Regions from separate parts of the Pseudoduganella sp. R-31 genome, predicted to be linked through region 3. Evidence: predicted binding sites of a transcription regulator. Region 3 holds the regulator's gene; each other region holds the start of a gene.
The links. The regulator sigma-54, encoded in region 3, starts transcription at its own class of promoters, with help from an activator protein. The targets are predictions, from matches to a motif close to TGGCANGNAANCTGCTTT.
Positions count from the first base shown of each region.

Region 1: ACN9MY_RS02445 (PEP-CTERM sorting domain-containing protein) is a predicted target of sigma-54. The motif match lies at 4,839-4,856, and genes of this name have one in related genera.
Region 2: prpB (methylisocitrate lyase) is a predicted target of sigma-54. The motif match lies at 1,135-1,152, and genes of this name have one in related genera.

Region 1 is NZ_CP183986.1:531,472-538,834, reverse strand. It holds gene ACN9MY_RS02465 (GNAT family N-acetyltransferase) at 22-474, shown strand; gene ACN9MY_RS02460 (FKBP-type peptidyl-prolyl cis-trans isomerase) at 521-1,750, opposite strand; gene ACN9MY_RS02455 (potassium transporter Kup) at 1,844-3,724, opposite strand; gene rarD (EamA family transporter RarD) at 3,857-4,732, shown strand; gene ACN9MY_RS02445 (PEP-CTERM sorting domain-containing protein) at 4,886-5,668, shown strand; gene ettA (energy-dependent translational throttle protein EttA) at 5,773-7,363, shown strand, end outside.
Region 2 is NZ_CP183986.1:2,422,901-2,430,263, forward strand. It holds gene prpR (propionate catabolism operon regulatory protein PrpR) at 1-1,042, opposite strand, end outside; gene prpB (methylisocitrate lyase) at 1,189-2,076, shown strand; gene prpC (bifunctional 2-methylcitrate synthase/citrate synthase) at 2,102-3,253, shown strand; gene acnD (Fe/S-dependent 2-methylisocitrate dehydratase AcnD) at 3,256-5,853, shown strand; gene prpF (2-methylaconitate cis-trans isomerase PrpF) at 5,854-7,038, shown strand; gene ACN9MY_RS11075 (hypothetical protein) at 7,074-7,363, opposite strand, start outside.
Region 3 is NZ_CP183986.1:1,008,285-1,015,647, forward strand. It holds gene ACN9MY_RS04610 (KdsC family phosphatase) at 1-390, shown strand, start outside; gene lptC (LPS export ABC transporter periplasmic protein LptC) at 400-999, shown strand; gene lptA (lipopolysaccharide transport periplasmic protein LptA) at 1,013-1,573, shown strand; gene lptB (LPS export ABC transporter ATP-binding protein) at 1,576-2,331, shown strand; gene ACN9MY_RS04630 (RNA polymerase factor sigma-54) at 2,341-3,837, shown strand; gene hpf (ribosome hibernation-promoting factor, HPF/YfiA family) at 3,910-4,269, shown strand; gene ACN9MY_RS04640 (enoyl-CoA hydratase/isomerase family protein) at 4,345-5,430, shown strand; gene ACN9MY_RS04645 (Lrp/AsnC family transcriptional regulator) at 5,427-5,888, shown strand; gene ACN9MY_RS04650 (endo alpha-1,4 polygalactosaminidase) at 5,889-6,737, opposite strand; gene ACN9MY_RS04655 (DUF4272 domain-containing protein) at 6,809-7,363, opposite strand, start outside.

The DNA of each region.
Region 1 (7,363 bases), 480 kb from region 3:
TCCTATCAAGCGGGGCGACCAATGATTGAATGGCAGTGGCTGGACTTCAACAGCATTCCCAACGCAGACCTGTATGAAATGCTGCGGCAGCGGCAAGAGGTCTTCGTAATCGAACAGCAGTGTTTTTACTCCGATATGGACGGCTACGATGAAGCCGCCCACCACCTACTCGGCTGGCAAACGATAGAGGGCAAGCGAACCCTGGCCGCTTACCTGCGCTGCATCGCGCCGGGCATCAAGTATCCTGAAATGTCGCTGGGCCGCGTGCTGACGACGCAGGCGGCACGTGGCAGCGGTGCTGGCCGGCAGTTGATCGCGGAGGGCATCTGCAACGCGGAGGCGCTGCATCCAGGCCACCGCATCCGCATCGGCGCCCAGGCCCACCTGGAAAAATTCTATGGCAGCTTCGGCTTCAAGGCTGTCGGCGAGCCATATGACGAGGATGGCATTCCACACCTGGAGATGCTGCGTTAGGCAAAAAAAACGGCCCGAAGGCCGTTTCTTTCTGGACTTTCGCCAATTACTTGGTAACGGAAGTCACTTCAACATCGAAGATCAGCGGCGCGTTCGCAGGAATGCTGCCCTGGCCGGTCGTGCCGTAGCCCATGCTTGCCGGGATGATCAGGGTACGCTTGCCCCCAGCCTTCATGCCGAGCAGGCCATCTTCCCAGCCTTTGATGACTGCGTTAGCGCCCAACTTGACGGTCATTGGAACCCCTTTGGTCAGGGAAGTGTCGAAACGCAGGCCGCGTTTGTCGGTGACACTGTCGTCGTACAAGTAGCCGGAGTAGCTTACGGTCAGCGTGTTGCCTGTGACTGATGCATCTCCTGCGCCTTCTGCGATGATGATCTTGTCGAAAGCAGGCTGCGCGGTTTGCGCCGGAGGCGTCGCGTTGAGGGCGGTCATCTCGATTTCGTACACGACGGCGGTGCCTGGCGGCACGATGTAGTTACCGGCATCGTCCTTGCGGCCATACTGGGCCCATGCCATGCTGGCCGGGATCAGCAGCCTGCGCTTGCCCCCCACTTGCATGCCCACGATGCCCTGGTCCCAGCCTGCAATGCGGCTGTCCACGCCCAGCAGGAAGCTGAAAGGCTGGCCACTGTATTTGTCCAAGAATTCCGTACCCTTGTTGTCTGGCTTGGTGTTGTCGTACAGCCAGCCGCGGTACTGGATGGTCACCAGGTTCTTGGCAGCGGCCGCTGCGCCCGAGCCGACTTGAAGCTCTTGCTTTGTAAATACCGGCTGCGGCGGAATCGGCGATGGCAGCGTGCTGAAGCTGTGCACGTTCAGTTGATACACGACCGAGGTATTGGCAGGGACGATCACCTTGCCAGTCGAGTCTTTGACATCCACCGGGCCAAACGCCATATTCGACGGGATGATCACAAGCCGCGAGCCGCCCGCTTGCATTCCAATCAAGGCCTTGTCCAAGCCCGCAATGCGGGCGCCGACGCCGACCGTCATGGTCATCGGCTTATCGACACTGTTGGTAACGGAACTCTCGAACTGATCCCCTTTTTTGTCGGTCTTGGCTTCGTTGTAAAGCCAGCCGGTGTAGCTGAAGGTGACCAGGTCGCCAGAGGCCACTACCGGAGCACTGCCGCCTGGCTCGTTGTCCACAACTACCGCATAAGCAGGCTGCGGCGGCAGCGGAGTGGTGTCGTTATTTTTGGCACCACCACCGCATGCTGTCAGGGCCGCAGCGCAAGCCAGGGTGGCGATTGCCTTGAACATCGAGTTCTTCATTTCAATCTTGCCTATTCGTTAAAGGAGGGTAACGGAGCAGCAGTTTAGCAGACCGTTAATCCCCCCTCTACAAGAGGCAAGATCCGTTACAAATTAAATCTCCACTTGTGTGCCAAGTTCGATGACGCGGTTCGGCGGGATCTGGTAATAGTCGGCCGCAGCGCGCGCGTTGCGCGACATCGCCACGAACAGGTGCTCGCGCCATGGCGCCATGCCGTCGCCCGGCGAAGAAATCACGGTCTGGCGCGCGATGAAGAAGGAAGTCTCCATCATTTCGAACTTCAGGCCTTTCTCTTCGCACAGGGCCATGATGGCCGGCACGTCCGGCTCGTCCTTGAAGCCGTAATTGATATTCAGCTGGTAGCACTCATGGCCCAGGACTGTCACGCGGACCTGCTCCGAAGGCGGCACATAAGGCTCCTCCACAATATGCACGGTGAAGAACACCACGCGCTCGTGCAGCACCTTGTTGTGCGACAGGTTGTGCAGCAGCGCATGCGGCACGCCATCGCTCTCGCCGCGCAGGAACACCGCGGTACCCGGCACGCGGGTCGGCGGCGCCATGAACAGGGAGTTCAGGAAGTCTTCCAGCGGGATCGCGTGCTTTTCCAGGTTCTTGAACACCAGCTCGCGGCCGGTGCGCCAGGTCAGCATGGTGGTGAACAGCGCGGTACCGAGCAGCAGCGGGAACCAGCCGCCGTGGAACAGCTTCAGCGAGGTAGCCGAGAACAGCGTGATGTCGATCACGATGAAGAAGCCGGTCGCAGCGAAGCACAGCAGCAGCGGCAGGTGCCAGCGGTAGCGGGTGACGAAGAAGGTCAGGATCGTGGTCGCCAGCATGGTTGCGGTCACCGCAATGCCGTAGGCGCCAGCGAGTGCATCCGAAGACTGGAAGCCAATCACGGCAATCAGCACGACAATCAACTGCAGCCAGTTCACCACTGGGATGTAGATCTGGCCCATCTCGCTTTCCGAGGTGTGCTGGATGCGCATGCGCGGCAGCATGCCCAGCGCAATGGCCTGTTTGGTCATCGAGAAGGTGCCGGAAATGGTCGCCTGCGACGCGATCACGGTGGCCGCCGTCGACAGGATCACCAGCGGAATCACGCTCCAGCTACCGAGCTGGTTGAAGAATGGATTGGTAATCGCAGACGGATCCTTGATCAGCAGCGCACCCTGGCCAAGGTAGTTCAGCGCCAGTGCCGGGAAGCAGATCAGGAACCAGGCCAGGCGGATCGGCTTCTTGCCGAAGTGCCCCATGTCGGCGTACAGCGCTTCCGCGCCAGTGAACGCCAGCACTACGGCGCCCAAGGCAACGAACGCCACCATGCCATGCGAGAACAGGAAGGTGAAGGCATGCACAGGGTTCAATGCCCCCAGGATCGCCGGCTCCTTGATGATATTGATGACGCCCATCGCCGCCAGCGCCGCAAACCAGAGTGCCATGATCGGACCGAAGAAGCGTCCGATACCGGCCGTGCCGTGGCGCTGCACCGCGTACAGGCTTACCAATACGACGATGGTCAGCGGGACCACGTATTTTTCCAGCCCGGGCGCTGCCACCTCCAGGCCTTCGATGGCCGACAGCACCGAGATCGCAGGCGTAATCACGCTATCGCCATAGAACATGGTGGCGCCAAAGGTGCCGATCAGCAGCAGGGGGAAGTGCCATTTGGGCGCAGCCTTGTGCACCGAATTCAGGGCCAGGGCCATCAAGGCCATGATGCCGCCCTCGCCACGGTTATCCGCGCGCAACATCAGGCTGACATATTTGAGGGAGACAATCATCGTCAGGCCCCAGAAGATGAGCGAGACGATGCCCAGCAGATTCTCCTGGTTCAGGGGAAGCCCGTGGGTGGGGTCGAAAATGGTTTTGAGAGTATAGAGGGGGCTGGTACCGATATCGCCGTAGACAATGCCAATGGCGGCCAATGTCAATGCAGCTACGCTGCTTTTCTTATGTTGTGACAAGATTTCACCCAAAATTGGTTTTGGTGCATCGCACAATAGGCCAGTTATGGGCCTTTTGCAAGTTTTTTACGCCGCCGGTGAAAACCTGACGGATATGCTATTTTCCATCTTTACGCATAGAAAATCATCGCTCTCATGAATACCGGCATGCTGTACGCCGCAGGCGCTTTCCTGTCCTGGGGCCTGTTCCCGCTATATTTTCACGCAATTAAGAATGTGCCGGCGTCCGAAATCCTGGCGCATCGCATGGCCTGGTCGCTGCTGTTCCTGATGCTCGTACTGGCGGTACGGCGGCAATGGAAATGGCTGCCGCAAGTGCTGCGCCAGCCCAAAGTCGTGGGCAGTTTCCTGGCCAGCGCTTTCCTGCTGAGCGCAAACTGGTTCGTGTATATCTGGGCAGTGAACAATGGCCATGTGGTCGATGCCAGCCTGGGCTACTTCATCAACCCGCTGGTGAATGTGCTGCTGGGCATGCTGGTGCTGAAGGAAAAACTGCGTCGTGGCCAGTGGATTGCCATCGGTGTTGCCGCCACCGGGGTGGCCTGGCTGACCTGGCAGGCTGGCCAGGTGCCATATATCGCGCTGGTGCTGGCCCTGAGCTTTGGCGCTTATGGGTTGCTGCGCAAGACTGCGGCGCTGGCGGCGCTGGAAGGACTGTCTTTCGAAACCCTGATCCTGTTCCCGCTGGCAGTGGCTTACCTCGGTTGGCTGGTGTACCACGGCCAGAGCGTCTTCCTGAATGCCGAATCGGACAGCACACGCTGGCTGCTGGCAGCCGCAGGCCCGACAACGGCGATCCCGCTGCTGCTGTTCGCCGCCGGTGCGCGGCGCATTCCGATGTCGGTGCTCGGCATGCTCCAATATATGTCGCCATCGCTGCAAATGCTGCTGGGCGTCTGGGTCTTCCACGAAGCGTTTTCCTCGACCAGGCTGGTCGGTTTCCTGTTCATCTGGAGTGCGCTGGCGATCTATATGCTGGAGAGCTGGTTGATCAACAGAAAGGCGAATTGAGTGTCGGAAAATTTTACAGCGTTGGTTCTGCGGAAATCATAATTACTGTCACTCAATTGACTTTTCCGTAATCGAATCAATGACCTAGGGAAAGTCCGTTGCACGCGGGCACGACAATTGCTTAATTCCCAGTAACACTTCGGGAGAGCAATAATGGTTAGCAAAAAGTTTCTGGCGGGCATCGCAGCCCTGTTCTGTGCAGCATCTGTGCAAGCTGAAACAATGCCGTTGTCGTCCGCATTTTCGTTTAATCAGTACCTGACGACTGGCCAGAGCCAGAACCTGAAGATCGACGTAAATAGCCTGTTGGCTGGCAAGAGCCTGTCCAGCGCTTCGATCAGCTCCGGCGTGCTGACCGTGTCCGGTTTCTCCTCCGCCGACTTCGACATCGTCGGTTCGTCCGTGACGAACCTGAATTACTCGGAGAATCGCGAAACGACGGACTGCAACAAGGGCAAATGCAAGGTCGTCACCGACAACTTCCACATCAAGCAATTCAACACCAACTATAGCGACGCCATCGCCGACGAGATGAAGGTCACGACCGGTGGCGCCTCCGCGACCGGCTCGGCCAACGATCAAAGTGCTTTCGACACCGACAGCGGCAAGATCGAAGACATCAAAAAGCAGACGGGCAGCGAAAATGGCGGCTACAACCGCTGGTACAACCAGTTCATCAGTCATTACGATTCGCTGGGCGGCGACCTGGTGGTGCAACTGAGCCTGGACTCCCTGGCCTTGAACGACCTGGCGGCAGACGGCATCCTCAACTTTTCCGTGAATTCCATGCTGGGACAATTCAACCTGACCGACGTGCGCCTGGACTTCGTAGCGCAGGACGCTGTGCCGCCTGCGCAAGTGCCTGTGCCAACCAGCCTGCTGCTGACTGGCCTGGGCCTGGCCGCGCTGGCAACGGTACGCCGGCGCAAAGCATAAGCAAGCAGCTGCCCCAAAAGGACCCGGCACTTGCCGGGTCTTTTTTTATGCGCCATCACAATGCGCTAAACTAGCGCCTTTACGAACCGACAAGAACTCATACCGTGGCCAATTACGTCTATACCATGAACCGCGTGGGCAAAATCGTCCCACCGAAACGTCAGATTCTGAAGGACATTTCGCTGTCCTTCTTCCCAGGCGCCAAGATTGGCGTGCTGGGCCTGAACGGCTCCGGCAAATCGTCCCTGCTGAAAATCATGGCAGGCATCGACACCGACATCCAGGGCGAAGCGCGCCCGATGCCTGGCCTGAACATCGGCTACCTGCCACAGGAACCGCAACTCGATCCTGAAAAAACCGTGCGCCAGGAAGTGGAATCCGGCCTGGGTGAAGCCTTCAACGCGCAAGCACTGCTGGAAGCCGTGTACGCCGCGTATGCCGAACCGGATGCGGACTTCGACGCGCTGGCCAAGGAACAGGAACGCCTGGAATCGATCATCGCTGCTGCCGACGGCGGCAACCTGAACCTGCAACTGGAAATGGCCGCTGACGCGCTGCGCCTGCCGCCATGGGACCAGAAGATCGGCGTGCTGTCCGGCGGTGAAAAGCGCCGCGTGGCGCTGTGCAAGCTGCTGCTGTCCAAGCCGGACATGCTGCTGCTCGACGAGCCGACCAACCACCTGGATGCCGAATCCGTGGAATGGCTGGAGCAATTCCTGGTGCGCTTCCCTGGCACCGTGGTTGGCATCACCCACGATCGCTACTTCCTGGACAATGCTGCCGAATGGATCCTGGAACTGGACCGTGGCCACGGCATCCCTTGGAAGGGCAACTACTCTTCCTGGCTGGACCAGAAACAGGCCCGCCTGAAGCAGGAAGAAGCCACCGAATCCGCGCGCCAGAAGGCGCTGCAGAAAGAACTGGAATGGTCGCGCCAGAACCCGAAGGCACGCCAGGCCAAGTCCAAGGCCCGCATGGCGCGCTTCAATGAACTGAGCGAATTCGAGTACCAGAAGCGTAATGAGACCCAGGAGATCTTCATTCCTGTGGCCGAACGCCTGGGCAACGATGTGATCGAATTCAAGAATGTCAGCAAATCGTTTGGCGACCGCCTGCTGATCGACAACCTGTCCTTCATCATCCCACCGGGCGCGATCGTCGGCATCATCGGCCCGAACGGCGCCGGTAAGTCGACCCTGTTCAAGATGATCGCTGGCATCGAGCAACCGGACAGCGGCGAAGTGGCGATCGGCAAGACCGCCAAGATTTCGCTGGTGGACCAGAGCCGCGACAAGCTGGACAACGACAAGACCGTGTTCGAGGCAGTGTCCGGCGGCGCCGACATCCTCAGCGTGGGCCGTTTCGAAATGCCGTCGCGCGCGTATGTGGGCCGCTTCAACTTCAAGGGCTCGGACCAGCAGAAGATCGTCGGCAACCTGTCCGGCGGTGAGCGCGGCCGTCTGCACTTGGCCAAGACCCTGCTGATGGGCGGCAACGTGCTGCTGCTGGACGAACCGTCCAACGACCTGGACGTGGAAACCCTGCGTGCGCTGGAAGATGCGCTGCTGGAGTTCGCCGGTTCCGTGATGGTGATTTCGCACGATCGCTGGTTCCTGGACCGTATTGCGACCCACATCCTGGCCTTTGAAGGCGATTCCCAGGTGACCTTCTTTGCGGGTAACTACCAGGAATACG
Region 2 (7,363 bases), 1.4 Mb from region 3:
GTTCTTCCAGCACGCGCAGGAGCCGGGTCTGCAGTGCAAGCGGCATTTCGCCGATTTCGTCGAGGAACAGGGTGCCGCGGTTGGCTGCTTCGAACAGGCCGGCGTGGCCGCCGCGCCGGGCACCGGTAAAGGCGCCTTCCTCATGGCCGAACAGTTCCGACTCCAGCAGCGATTCGGCGATCGCGCCACAGTTCACCGCGACAAAAGGACGGTTGGCGCCGCCCAGCGTGCGCGGGGATTCGCGGTGGATGGCTTGCGCCACCAGTTCCTTGCCGCAGCCGGTTTCACCCTGGATCAGCACAGTGGCAGGCGACTTCGCGTACAGCACGACCGCCTGGCGTACGCGCTCCATCGCCTCGGACTCGCCGCGCAGGTCGGCCAGTCCATGCTTGGCGCGCAAGGTGTCGGCCACCACGTGGCGCCTGCTACGGTTGGATTCCAGCTGCGCCAGGCGCGCCAGTTCAAGTGCGTCGTCGAAGGCCTGGCGGATCGATGCGGCGGAATAGACAAAAACGCCGGTCAGGCCGGCTTCTTCGGCCAGGTCGGTGATCAGGCCGGCGCCGACGATGGCCTTGATGCCGGAGGCCTTCAGGTCATTGATCTGGGCGCGTGCATCTTCCTCGGTTGCATAGGTGCGCTGCTCGATCGGCACGCCGAAGGTGGCGGCGAATTCCGCCAGCGCCGGCATGTCTTCCTGGTAGGTGATCACGCCGATGCGGTCGGAAACCTTGCGGGCGCGCGCCAGGGCCTGCATGAAATCGAAGCCGCTGGCCTTGGCGATCACCACGGGCACCGACAGGCGTCCCTTCAGGTAGGCCGCATTCGAGCCGGCCGCAATGACGGCATCGCAGCGCTCCGTCGCCAGGCGTTCACGGATATGGCGCGCAGCCTCGTCGAAGCCAAGGTTGATCGGTTCGATATCGGCCAGGGCGTCGTATTCCAGCGTGATGTCGCGGAACAGCTCCGACAGGCGCGAGACGGAAACCGTCCAGATCACCGGCTTGTCGGCCGGGTCGAAGGGCAGGGGAGTGGAATGTCGCATGTTTCACCTGAAACGTTTCACGTGTTTCAACCTGAAACATTATACTCTGGCGCCCGCGTTGCAAGTGCTTGATTTTGCTGGGAAGCCACGGCTGGCATGCCACTTGCACTATGGACGGCAAACATTCCTCAAACAGAAAGGACATCATGAGCCAATATTCCGCAGGCGCCGCCTTCCGCAAGGCCGTGCAAGAAGAATCCCCGCTGCAGGTGGTGGGCGCGATTAACGCCAACCACGCCCTGCTGGCCAAGCGCGCCGGCTTCAAGGCGATCTATCTGTCGGGCGGCGGCGTGGCTGCGGGCTCCCTCGGCCTGCCGGACCTGGGCATCTCCAACCTGGACGACGTGCTGACCGACGTGCGCCGCATCACCGACGTGTGCGACCTGCCGCTGCTGGTGGACGTGGACACCGGATTCGGCGCCTCCGCCTTCAACGTGGCGCGCACCGTGAAGTCGATGATCAAGTTCGGCGCCGCCGCCATGCATATCGAAGACCAGGTGGGCGCCAAGCGTTGCGGCCACCGCCCCGGAAAGGAAATCGTCTCCAAGGGCGAAATGATCGACCGCATCAAGGCTGCCGTGGACGCGCGTACCGACGAAAACTTCGTGATCATGGCCCGTACCGATGCGCTGGCCGTGGAAGGCCTGGACGCCGCAATCGACCGCGCAATGGCCTGCGTGGAAGCCGGCGCCGACATGATCTTCCCTGAAGCGATGATTTCGCTGGATATGTACAAGCAATTCGCCGCAGCGGTAAAAGTCCCGGTGCTGGCGAATATCACCGAATTCGGCTCCACCCCGCTGTTCACCGTGGAAGAACTGAAGTCCGCCGACGTGGGCCTGGTGCTGTACCCGCTGTCCGCCTTCCGCGCCATGAACAAGGCTGCGGAGAATGTGTACACCGCGATCCGCCGCGACGGCACCCAGCAGAACGTGGTCGACACCATGCAGACCCGCGCCGAATTGTACGAGCGCATCAACTATCACGATTTCGAACAGAAGCTGGACGCCCTGTTTGCAGCCGCCAAAAAATAATTCGACGATCCGAGGAGAGACCAAAATGACCGAGCAAGCCCCAACCTTCAAGCCTAAGAAATCCGTCGCCCTGTCCGGCGTCGCAGCCGGCAATACCGCCCTGTGCTCCGTAGGCAAGACCGGCAACGACCTGCACTATCGCGGCTACGACATCCTGGACGTGGCCACCACCTGCGAATTCGAAGAGATCGCCTACCTGCTGGTGCACGGCAAGCTGCCGAACATGGCCGAACTGAAAGGCTACAAATCCAAGCTGAAATCCCTGCGCGGCCTGCCGCAAGGCGTGAAGTCGGCGCTGGAAGCGCTGCCTGCATCGGCTCACCCGATGGACGTGATGCGTACCGGCGTTTCCGTGCTGGGCTGCTGCCTGCCTGAGAAGGACGACCACAATATCGCCGGCGCGCGCGACATCGCCGACCGCCTGATGGCTTCCTTCGGTTCCATGCTGCTGTATTGGTACCACTACAGCCATAACGGCAAGCGCATCGATGTGGAAACCGACGATGAAACCATCGGCGGCCACTTCCTGCACCTGCTGCATGGCGAAAAGCCGTCCGAATCGTGGGTGCGTGCAATGCATACCTCGCTGATCCTGTACGCGGAGCACGAGTTCAATGCCTCCACTTTCACCAGCCGCGTGATCGCCGGCACCGGTTCCGACATCCATTCCGCCATCACCGGCGCGATCGGCGCGCTGCGCGGTCCCAAGCACGGCGGCGCCAACGAAGTGGCGCTGGACATCCAGCAGCGCTACGAAAACGCGGACGAAGCGGAAGCCGACATCCGCAACCGCGTCGCCAACAAGGAAGTGGTGATCGGCTTCGGCCATCCCGTGTACACCGTGTCCGACCCGCGCAACGTGGTGATCAAGGAAGTGGCGCGTTCCCTGTCGCAAGAAGCCGGCTCGATGAAGATGTTCGACATCGCCGAACGCCTGGAGTCGGTGATGTGGGAAGTCAAGAAGATGTTCCCTAACCTGGACTGGTTCTCCGCCGTGTCGTACCACATGATGGGCGTTCCGACCGCCATGTTCACCCCGCTGTTCGTGATTTCGCGCACCTCCGGCTGGTCGGCGCACATCATCGAGCAGCGCATCGACAACAAGATCATTCGTCCAAGCGCCAATTACGTCGGACCTGAAGACCTGGCCTTCGTACCGATCAAGGATCGCAAGTAATCATGAACTCCCAATACCGTAAGCAACTCCCTGGCACCAAGCTGGGTTATTTCGACGCGCGCGAAGCGGTCGATGCGATCAAGCCGGGCGCCTACGCCACGCTGCCGTACACCTCGCGCGTGCTGGCGGAAAACCTGGTGCGCCGCTGCGACCCGGCCACGCTGACCGCGTCGCTGTCGCAGCTGATCGAACGCAAGCGCGACCTGGACTTCCCATGGTTCCCGGCCCGCGTGGTGTGCCACGACATCCTGGGCCAGACCGCGCTGGTCGACCTGGCCGGCCTGCGCGATGCCATCGCAGAGCAGGGCGGCGATCCTGCCCTGGTCAATCCGGTGGTGCCGACCCAGCTGGTGGTCGACCACTCGCTGGCAGTGGAATGCGGCGGTTTCGATCCGGACGCCTTCAACAAGAACCGCGCCATTGAAGACCGCCGCAACGAAGACCGTTTCGACTTCATCAACTGGACCAAGAAGGCGTTCCAGAACGTCGACGTGATCCCGCCGGGCAACGGCATCCTGCACCAGATCAACCTGGAACGCATGTCGCCGGTCATTCAAGTGAGCGATGGCGTGGCCTATCCGGACACCCTGGTAGGCACCGACTCGCACACCCCGATGGTTGACGCGCTGGGCGTGATCGCCATCGGCGTGGGCGGCCTGGAAGCGGAAACCGTGATGCTGGGCCGCGCCTCCTGGATGCGCCTGCCGGACATCATCGGCGTTGAGCTGAGCGGCAAGCCACAGCCCGGCATTACCGCGACCGACATCGTGCTGGCGCTGACCGAGTTCCTGCGCAAGGAAAAAGTGGTCTCGGCCTACCTGGAGTTCTACGGCGAAGGCGCCGCCGCACTGACCCTGGGCGACCGCGCCACGATCTCGAACATGGCGCCGGAATTCGGCGCCACTGCCGCGATGTTCTCGATCGATGCGCAGACCATCAAATACCTGAAGCTGACCGGCCGCGACGACGACCTGGTGGCGCTGGTTGAAACCTACGCGAGGCACACCGGCCTGTGGTCGGACGACCTGGCAAAGGTGGAATACGAACGCGTGCTGAAGTTCGACCTGTCGACCGTGGTGCGCAATATCGCCGGTCCTTCGAACCCGCACAAGCGCGTCCCAACCTCCGAATTGGCAGCGCGCGGGATATCGGGCGTGGTGGAAAACGAGCCAGGCAAGATGCCTGACGGTGCCGTGATCATCGCTGCCATCACCAGCTGCACCAACACCAACAACCCGCGCAATATGATCGCGGCAGGCCTGCTGGCCCGCAACGCGAACAAGGCCGGGCTGCTGCGCAAGCCGTGGGTCAAGTCTTCGCTGGCGCCAGGCTCGAAAGCCGTGACGCTGTACCTGGAGGAAGCAGGCCTGATGCCTGAGCTGGAAAAGCTGGGCTTCGGCGTCGTGGCGTACGCCTGCACGTCCTGCAACGGCATGTCCGGCGCGCTCGACCCGGTGATCCAGAAGGAAGTGGTGGAGCGCGACCTGTACGCCACCGCAGTCCTGTCTGGAAACCGCAACTTCGACGGCCGCATCCACCCGTACGCCAAGCAGGCCTTCCTGGCATCGCCGCCGCTGGTGGTGGCCTACGCCATCGCCGGCACCATCCGTTTCGACATCGAGAAGGATGTGCTGGGCCACGATGCCGCCGGCAAGCCGGTCACCCTGAAGGACCTGTGGCCGAGCGATGAAGAGATCGACGCGATCGTGGCAAGCAGCGTCAAGCCGGACCACTTCCGCAAGGTCTACATCCCGATGTTCGCGCGCAGCGAAGAAGCTGCGGAACGCGCCGAGCCGCTGTACGACTGGCGTCCGCAATCGACCTACATCCGTCGCCCTCCTTACTGGGAAGGCGCGCTGGCAGGCGAACGCACGCTGAAGGGCATGCGCGCGCTGGCCGTGCTGGGCGATAACATCACCACCGACCACCTGTCGCCATCGAACGCGATCATGATGGACTCCGCTGCAGGCGAATACCTGCACAAAATGGGCCTGCCGGAAGAGGACTTCAACTCCTACGCCACCCACCGCGGCGACCACCTGACCGCGCAACGCGCTACTTTCGCCAACCCGACGCTGAAAAACGAAATGGTGCGCAATGCCGACGGCAGCATCAAGGCCGGTTCGCTGGCCCGTGTGGAGCCGGAAGGCAAAGTGACCCGCATGTGGGAAGCCATTGAAACCTATATGGACCGCAAGCAGCCGCTGATCGTGATCGCCGGCGCCGATTACGGCCAGGGCTCTTCGCGCGACTGGGCAGCCAAAGGCGTGCGCCTGGCGGGCGTGGAAGCCATCGTTGCCGAAGGCTTCGAGCGCATCCACCGCACCAACCTGGTGGGCATGGGCGTTCTGCCGCTGGAGTTCAAGGCTGGCGTCAACCGCCTGACCCTGGGCATCGACGGCACCGAAACCTTCGACGTGATCGGCGAACGCGCGCCACGCGCCACGCTGATCCTGGTGATCAACCGCAAGAACGGCGAACGCGTGGAAGTGCCGGTGACCTGCCGCCTCGACTCGTCGGAAGACGTATCGATCTATGAGGCAGGCGGCGTGCTGCAGCGCTTCGCGCAGGACTTCCTCGAAACCGCAAAGGCTGCGTAAATGGCACACAAACCGCAAATCAAGGTAGCTGCCACGTATATGCGTGGCGGCACCAGCAAGGGCGTGTTCTTCCGGCTGCAGGACTTGCCGGAAGCGGCCCAGGTGCCAGGCAAGGCGCGCGACGCCTTGCTCCTGCGCGTGATCGGCAGCCCGGACCCGTACGGCAAGCAGATCGACGGCATGGGCGGCGCGACATCGAGCACCAGCAAGACGGTGATCCTGTCCGCCTCCACCCGCGCCGGCCACGACGTGGATTACCTGTTCGGCCAGGTCAGCATCGACAAGGCCTTTGTCGACTGGAGCGGCAACTGCGGCAACCTGTCGGCGGCAGTGGGCGCGTTTGCCATCAGCGGCGGCCTGGTGGCGCCGGCCCGCGTGCCGCGCGACGGCATGGCCGTGGTGCGCATCTGGCAGGCCAATATCGGCAAAACCATCATCGCGCACATTCCGATGACCAACGGTGAAGTGCAGGAAACCGGCGACTTCGAACTGGATGGCGTGACCTTCCCGGCGGCCGAAGTCCAGCTTGAATTCATGGACCCTGCGGCGGAGGAAGAGGGGGCAGGCGGTTCGATGTTCCCGACCGGCCGCCTGGTCGACGACCTGGAAGTTCCGGGCGTCGGCACGCTGAAGGCGACCATGATCAACGCCGGCATTCCGACCATCTTCATCAACGCGGATGCCATCGGCTACACCGGCACCGAGCTGCAGGAAGCGATCAACGGCGATGCCGCTGCCCTGGCAAAGTTCGAGACGATCCGTGCGCACGGCGCAGTGCGCATGGGCCTGATCAAGGACGTGTCGGAGGCGGCCACCCGCCAGCACACGCCAAAGGTCGCCTTTGTCGCCCCGCCCACCGGCTATGCCGCGTCCAGCGGCAAGCAGGTGCAGGCCGGCGATATCGACCTGCTGGTGCGTGCGCTTTCGATGGGCAAGCTGCACCACGCGATGATGGGTACCGCCGCCGTGGCAATCGGCACGGCGGCGGCGATTCCCGGCACGCTGGTCAACCTGGCCGCCGGCGGCGGTGAACGCGAAGCAGTGCGCTTCGGCCATCCATCCGGCACGCTGCGCGTCGGCGCCCAGGCCAGCCTGGAAAACGGCGAGTGGACCGTGAAGAAGGCCATCATGAGCCGCAGCGCGCGGGTCTTGATGGAAGGTTGGGTACGGGTACCGGCCGAATAAGCCTTGCGCGCCCGGCTGCCGGCCGGGCGCGCATTTTAAAGCTGCAGTGAGAGCGCGTCCAGCATGCGGGATACCGCCGCACCGGCGTTGGACCTTGCTTTGGCGATGGCGCCCCGCAGTTGCGTGGCTTGGCCGCCGATGTCCAGGCCGTAGCAGGCCAGGGCATTGATCGAGTCGAGCGCGGCGATCGTCACGTCATCGTCTCCCTCTTGCATCAGCCGAAGCAACAAATCGAAACTCCGAGTCTGATTCGTGACTTCGCTGAGCGTTTCTGCGCATGAGCGCTGCCAGAGCCGGGGGCGTTCTGCCAGCAGGTCTTGCAACA
Region 3 (7,363 bases):
GGCATCAAGCTGCTGCAGGAAGCGGGCATCAAGACCGCGATCATCAGCGCCCGGCGCACGCCGATCGTGCTGGCACGCGCCAAGGACCTGGGCATCGATTACGTGCACCAGGGCGGCCACGACAAGCTGACCCCGTTCAAGGCCTTGCTGGCCGACCTGGGACTGGCGGAAGAGCAGGTTGCCTTCATCGGCGACGACGTGGTGGACCTGCCGCTGTTGAGCCGTGTGGGCTTTGCGGTCAGCGTGCCGAATGGCCGCAAGGAGGCGCACGATCGCTCCCACTACATTACCGAAGCTGCGGGCGGCCGCGGCGCGGTGCGCGAGGCCTGCGAATTCGTGCTGCGCGCCAGCGGCAGCTATGACCGCGTGATGGCCCAGTTCCTGGTGTAAGGGCAAGCGATGCGTAACCAGAGGACCGCCCACCGCTTCCGCCTGTCGATCGGCATGATCTTCGTGCTGCTGGCGGCGCTTGGCAGCTTCTACCTGCTCGAGCTGCTGAACCGCGCGGACGAACAGATGCAGGCCGACAAGCGCATGAACGAGCCGGATTACATCATCCATAACTTCTCCTTCGTGCGCATGACCAAGGATGGCAAGCCAAGCTATATCATTGCCGGCGACAAGCTGACCCACCGCCCGGTCGACGATTCGTCCGAGATCGACAATCCGCGCGTGCACAGCCTGGCCGGCGAGAAGCCGCCGATGGAGATCGTGGCGAATACGGCGCGCGTGGACGACACCAACAGCCGCGTCACCCTGAACGGCAGCGTGACGATCGACCGCGCGGCATCGCCGCAATCGCAACTGCTGCACCTGGAATCGGACAAGCTGGTGATCTTCCCGGACGAAGACCGCATGGAAACCGATCATCCGGTGAAACTGCGGCTGGGGGATACGACTGCTGCGGCCAACAGCATGCGCGCCAATAATGCGACGCGCGAAATGCACCTGGCCGGCAACGGCACGCTGCAGATTCCGCCCAAGGCCGCGGACCAATAACTGAGGAATGAACATGAAACGACTACTCTTGTCGGCAGCCTTGCTGCTGGGAGTCGCCGCTCCGGCGCTGGCCGAGAAAGCCGACTCCTACAAGCCGACCAACATCAGCTACGGCTCGATGGACATCGACGACGTCAAGCAGGTCACCATCCTGCTGGGCGGCGTCAAGCTGACCCGCGGCACCCTGACCATGACGGCCGAGCGCGCCTACGTCAAGCAGACGCCGGAGGGCTTCCAGCAAGTGACGCTGTTTGGCGACGGCAAGAAAGCCACCTTCCGCCAGAAGCGCGACGGCGCCGGCGACCAGTGGGTGGAAGGCGATGCCGACCGCATCGAATACGAGGAACAGGTTGAACTGGTGAAGATGTTCAACAAGGCCACCATCCGCCGCCTGGAAGGCGGCAAGCAGAACGACGAAGTGCAGGGTGAGTTCATTTCTTACGACAGCCGCAAGGAATTTTTCAGCGTGCGCAATTCGGCCAGCGGGGAGAGCAAGCCCGGCGGCGGTCGCGGCACCATGGTGATCCAGCCGACCCGTACCGAACCCCCAGCGACGCCGACGGAGAAGAAGTAAGCATGCAAGCAAATAACTGCGCCAGCACGCTGGTCGTGCGCGGCCTCCAGAAAACCTATGGCAAGCGACAGGTGGTGCACGACGTTTCGCTGCAAGTCGATTGCGGTGAAGTGGTCGGCCTGCTCGGTCCCAACGGTGCCGGCAAGACTACCTCTTTCTACATGATCGTCGGCCTGGTGGCTTCCGATGCAGGCACCATCGATATCGGCGGCACCGACGTGTCGAGCCTGCCGATCCACAAGCGCGCCACGCTGGGCCTGTCCTACCTGCCGCAGGAAGCTTCGGTGTTCCGCAAGCTGACGGTGGAAGAAAACATTCGTGCCGTACTGGAACTGCAGAAGGTGGACGGCAAGCCTCTGCCCAAGGCGGAAATCAAGCAGCGCCTGGAATCGCTGCTGGCCGACTTGCAAATCGAGAAGCTGCGCGAGAACCCGGCCCTGTCGCTGTCGGGTGGCGAGCGCCGCCGCGTGGAAATTGCGCGCGCCCTGGCCACCAACCCGCGCTTCGTGTTGCTCGACGAACCGTTTGCCGGCGTGGATCCGATCGCCGTGATCGAAATCCAACGTATTGTGCGTTTCCTGAAGGAGCGCAATATCGGTGTGCTGATCACCGACCATAATGTGCGTGAGACCCTCGGCATTTGCGACCGCGCCTACATCATCAACCAGGGCGCCGTGCTGGCCTCGGGCCGCCCGGACGACATCATTGCCAACGAATCCGTTCGCCGCGTCTACCTCGGCGAACACTTCCGCATGTAAACGAAGGCCATGAAACAAACACTGCAACTGCGAACCTCGCAACACCTGGCGCTGACGCCGCAGCTGCAACAATCCATCCGCCTGCTGCAGCTGTCCACGCTGGAGCTGCACCAGGAGTTGGAACAGCTGCTTGGCGACAATCCCATGCTGGAGCGCCTTGACGACCCGCTCGACCACTCGGTACGGCTGCTGGCCGATGGCGCCATCAGCCAGGGCAACGGCAATGGCACCGAAGCTCCCGCCACGCCTTCGGCTGAAGGCCCGCAAGGCGAGGGCGGCGAAGCCCCGGCCGCTGCCGGCGAAAGCGATACCTATGAAGGCGGCGACCATGAAGCCGGCAACGGCAGCGACGACGCCGACTGGAGCGCCAGCGCCGGCAGCAAATCCGCCGACGACGAAGACAGCCGCCCGCAACTGGAAGCTTCCGGCTGCACGCTGCGCGAACACCTGCTCGAGCAGATGCGCGTCACCGTGCAGGAGCCGCGCGACCGCGCGCTGATGGAACTGATCATCGATGCGCTGGACGAGAACGGCTACCTGGAAGAGCCGCTGGAAGAAATCCACGAGCGCCTGCCGCCCGAGCTGGAAATCGAACTGGACGACCTGCGCTGCAGCCTGGTGCTGCTGCAAAGCTTCGATCCGCCCGGCGTCGCCGCACGCAATGCCTCCGAATGCCTGGCGCTGCAGATCAGGCGCATGCCCGGCGTGCCGCTGGTGACGCGCCGCATGGCGCTGACCATCGTCGAGAAGCACCTGACCTGGTTCGCCCAGCGCGAGTTCACCAAGCTGAAGAAAGCGCTCGACTGCGACGATGAAGACTTGCGCGAAGCACAGTGCGTGATCCGCCAGTGCAACCCGCATCCGGGCGCCGAATTTGCGTCAGGCGAGTCAGACTACGTGGTGCCGGACGTGATCGTGAAAAAGGGCCGCGGCGGCTGGATCGTCACCCTGAACAACGACGTGGTGCCGCGCCTGCGCGTGAACGCGCTGTATGCCAACCTGCTCAAGCAAGGCAAGAGCGAGTCGCAGATGAATGGCCAGCTGCAGGAGGCCAAGTGGTTGATCAAGAATATGCGCCAGCGCTTCGACACGATCCTGCGCGTCGCGGAAGCGATAGTAGAAAGACAAAAGAACTTTTTCAGTCATGGCGCAGTGGCCATGAGACCCCTTGTGTTGCGTGAAATTGCTGATACACTGGGACTACACGAGAGCACTATTTCTCGCGTAACAACTCAAAAATATATGCTCACCCCGCATGGCATGTTTGAGTTGAAATATTTCTTTGGTAGCCACGTCGCGACCGAAGCCGGGGGGGAGGCTTCCTCGACTGCGATACGGGCACTGATCGTGCAATTGACAGGAGCAGAAGACCCGAAAAATCCTTTATCCGACAGTAAGATTGCGGACATGCTGGGTGAACAAGGCATGGTGATTGCGCGACGGACTGTTGCCAAATATCGAGAAGCGTTGAAGATCCCTCCAGTTAGCCTCCGCAAATCGTTGTAGTGCAGTGCATGGGTTCCTCTGTGCGTTTCGGCGTGCACGAACTCGAGAGCGACATCATCTTTAGGAGTGTGTATGAATCTCACCATCAGTGGACATCATGTCGAAGTGACCCCAGCCATTCGCGAGTACGTGCAGAACAAGCTGGAACGAGTCAAGCGCCATTTCGATCAAGTAATCGATATTGCTGTCATCCTGACTGTAGATAACCTCACCGAGAAAGAGAAACGCCAGAAAGCCGAAATCAACCTGCGCATGTCTGGCAAAACTGTTTACGTCGAAAGCCTGTCGCAAGACCTTTACGCCGCCATCGATACCCTGATTGATAAACTGGATCGCCAGGTCATGAAATACAAGGACCGTGTGCAGAACCACAGTCATGCGGCCATCAAGCATTTCCCGGATACGTATGAGGCACCACCCACCGCCATGTAAAGGACTGGCCGTGCAGCACACCAAAGGGCGCAATTGGCGCCCTTTTTTGCGACCAGTGTGCGTTAGAATATTTGCATGAGCGAACACGTACACACCCAACTCTCCAACGGTACCGGCTTCATCACGCTGGACCGCCCCAAGACCCTCAATTCACTGTCCCTCGACATGGTGCGCGCGATGACGCAGGCGCTGCTGGCATGGCGCGACGATGCGTCGGTGGCGGCGGTCGTGGTGCGCAGCAGCAGCGAACGCGCGCTGTGCGCAGGCGGCGATATCCGCTTCTTCCACGACGTCGGCCGCGGCAATACGCAAGGCGGCAGCGCGCTGCTGGAGGACTTCTTCACCGAAGAATATGCGCTGAACCATTTAATCCATTTCTACCCCAAGCCTTATGTGGCGCTGATGGATGGCGTGGTGATGGGCGGCGGCATGGGCATCGCGCAGGGCGGGCCGGAGTGCGGCGTGCGCATCGTCACGGGCCGTACCAGGATGGCGATGCCCGAGGTGAACATCGGCCTGTTTCCCGACGTGGGCGGCAGTCACTTCCTGTCGCATGCGCCGGGCCAGCTTGGCATGTGGCTCGGCCTCACCGGGCTGACGGTCGGCGCCGCGGATGCGCTCTACCTCGACCTGGCTGACTACTTCGTGCCGGAAACTGAACTGGCCGGACTGGCCAAGCTGTTCGAGTCGACGCCCGGCAAATCGTTGCGCGATGCTGTCGCGGTCTTTGCCGGCCCGCACAACGCCTTCGCCGGCGACAGCGAACTGGAAGCGCAGCGTGCCCTGATCGATCAGCATTTCTCGGCGGGCTCGGTACCCGCCATCATGGATTCGCTGCGAGGCGACAGCACGCCTTTCGCGCAGAAATCGCTGAAGGCAATGGAATTGCGCTCGCCGCTGATGATGAGCGTGACCCACGAGCTGCTGAAGCGCGGCGCGTCGCTGGGCGTGTCCGACTGCTTGCGCATGGAGCGCAACCTGGTGCGCCGCAACTTCGAACACGGCGAGATTTTCGAGGGCGTACGCGCCCTGGTGATCGACAAGGACAACCAGCCGCAGTGGAATCCCGCAACGCTGGCCGAAGTGACGCCCGCCATGGTGGAGCGCTTCTTCGAACCATGCTGGCCGGCCTGGGCGCACCCCTTGCGCCACCTCGCATGAGGGATCTGGACCGGATCGACCGGGGCATCCTGAATATCCTGCAAGAAGATGCCAGCACGCCGTTGCGCGAGATCGCGGAGCGCTTGCATTCGTCGGTCGCGACCTGCCAGCGCCGCATCGAAAGGCTGCGCAACGACGGCGTGCTGGTCAAGGCTGTCGCGCTGGTTGACCGCGCGCTCGCCGGGCGGCCGCTGACGGTATTCGTGTCGGTCGAACTGGAGAAGCAGAATACCGACATCCTCAAGCAGTTCGAACACCGCATGCGTTCCGAGCCCGAGGTGATGTCCTGCTACGAAGTGGCCGGCGAGTTTGACTTCCACCTGATCGTCACGGTGGAGTCGATGGAAGAGTACAGCGCCTTCACGCGGCGCGTCTTCACCTCGCACCACAACGTCATCAACGTCAAGAGCCTGTTCGCGATGAACTGCTCCAAGTTCGAGACCAAGCTGACGCTGTAGTCACGGCTCGCAGCTGTAGCGCAGGCTGTCGTCCAGCGCGAGCGGCAGCACCAGCGTATGGAACTTGCGGGCGTTGGCATCGGCGCACAGCTTGGCGCGCGCTGCGGGATCGCTGCTGTATGGCGCAGCATACTCCGCATTGAATACCGGCTTGCCGCTGGCGATGAAAGCCTGGTAGCCCTCGCATTCGGCGAACTCATGGCATTGTTCGTTGACGGCAAAATCGAAATCGCCTACCAGGTCCTTCAACTGATCCGTATCGTTTTTCAATGCAATGGACATTCCCCGGCGGTGCGCTTCGCGTGCCAGGAATCGGTTGTAATCGAGCTGCGTGGCGGCGGTAAGGGCGAAGCCGCTGTTGTTCGCATAGCCGTCCACGTTGTCTGCTTCAACGCCATTGCATCCCTTGGAGACTGCCAGGTCCAACCGCGCAAGCATGATCTTCCGCACAGTTGCCGAGCGCGTGTCGAGCCATCGCTCCCCTGCCCATCCTTGCAGGTCCTTGCCCATGTCGGCTGGCGCAAAGCCGGAAAAGTCGGGACGCCAATTTTCGGAGCTGCCGGCTGAAAAATAGCAGACCACTTTCTTGCCGCTCGCCTTCAATGCCTGGACGGTAGCAGGCGCTGTATCGAACAGATCGATATCGTACACGGTTGCCGCATAGGCGGTATTGACCGTCCCTTTCAACTGCCACTGCCAGGTATCGCCCAACGCAGGTTTCCAGTAGGCGGCTGGTGCGCTTGCAGGCGGCGGCGTATCCGAACTGCTTCCGCCGCCGCATCCGCTCATCGTCGCCAGCGCCAGGCAGAAGATACTGATCGGAAGCAGCCGCCGGGTGTGTTGTCGCATCAATTCATCCTTGAAAATATTGGCCGGCAATAGTTTCACGGACGGCTTACGGCATGCTTACTCCCTGGCGCTCATGTGCTTAGGTCAGTGTCGTCCCAGTCATCTCCTGGCGCCAATGCCCAGGTGAACGAATGGCGGCGCTCATGAACGGCTCCGCCGTGCGCTATCGGATCGAAGTCTTTGGGCACGGTCATGCCCCCCATTTGCGCGCTCCTGACAGCGTTATGCGCGCAGTAGAATTTGTATTCCATGAAAATGACCTCGCCAGCCGCTCTCAATGAAGCGCCCGCCGCGAAGTCGGCGAGATTGCCGTCCCAGGCGGGCAGGAAGTCAAACAACATCGCCTCGATGACTTCGTCGGAGATTTGGCTGGCATCCAGCGTCGGCACCTGCGCAAAGCCAACGATCCACGCCAGCGCCCACATATTCTCCAGCCTCCAGCCGACAGTCTGGTCATGTAGCGCTTGGGATTCCTGGCGCGGCAGATCGATCAATGCAAGTTCGCTCTCCGTCATCGCGGCGCGCAGGTCGTTTCGCTCGATATAGCCCTGTAGTTGTGCAGTGTCGGCCAGGCGTACAGGCATTGCTGCCCAGGCAAATACGGCTTGCAGCGCCATCAGGCGTTT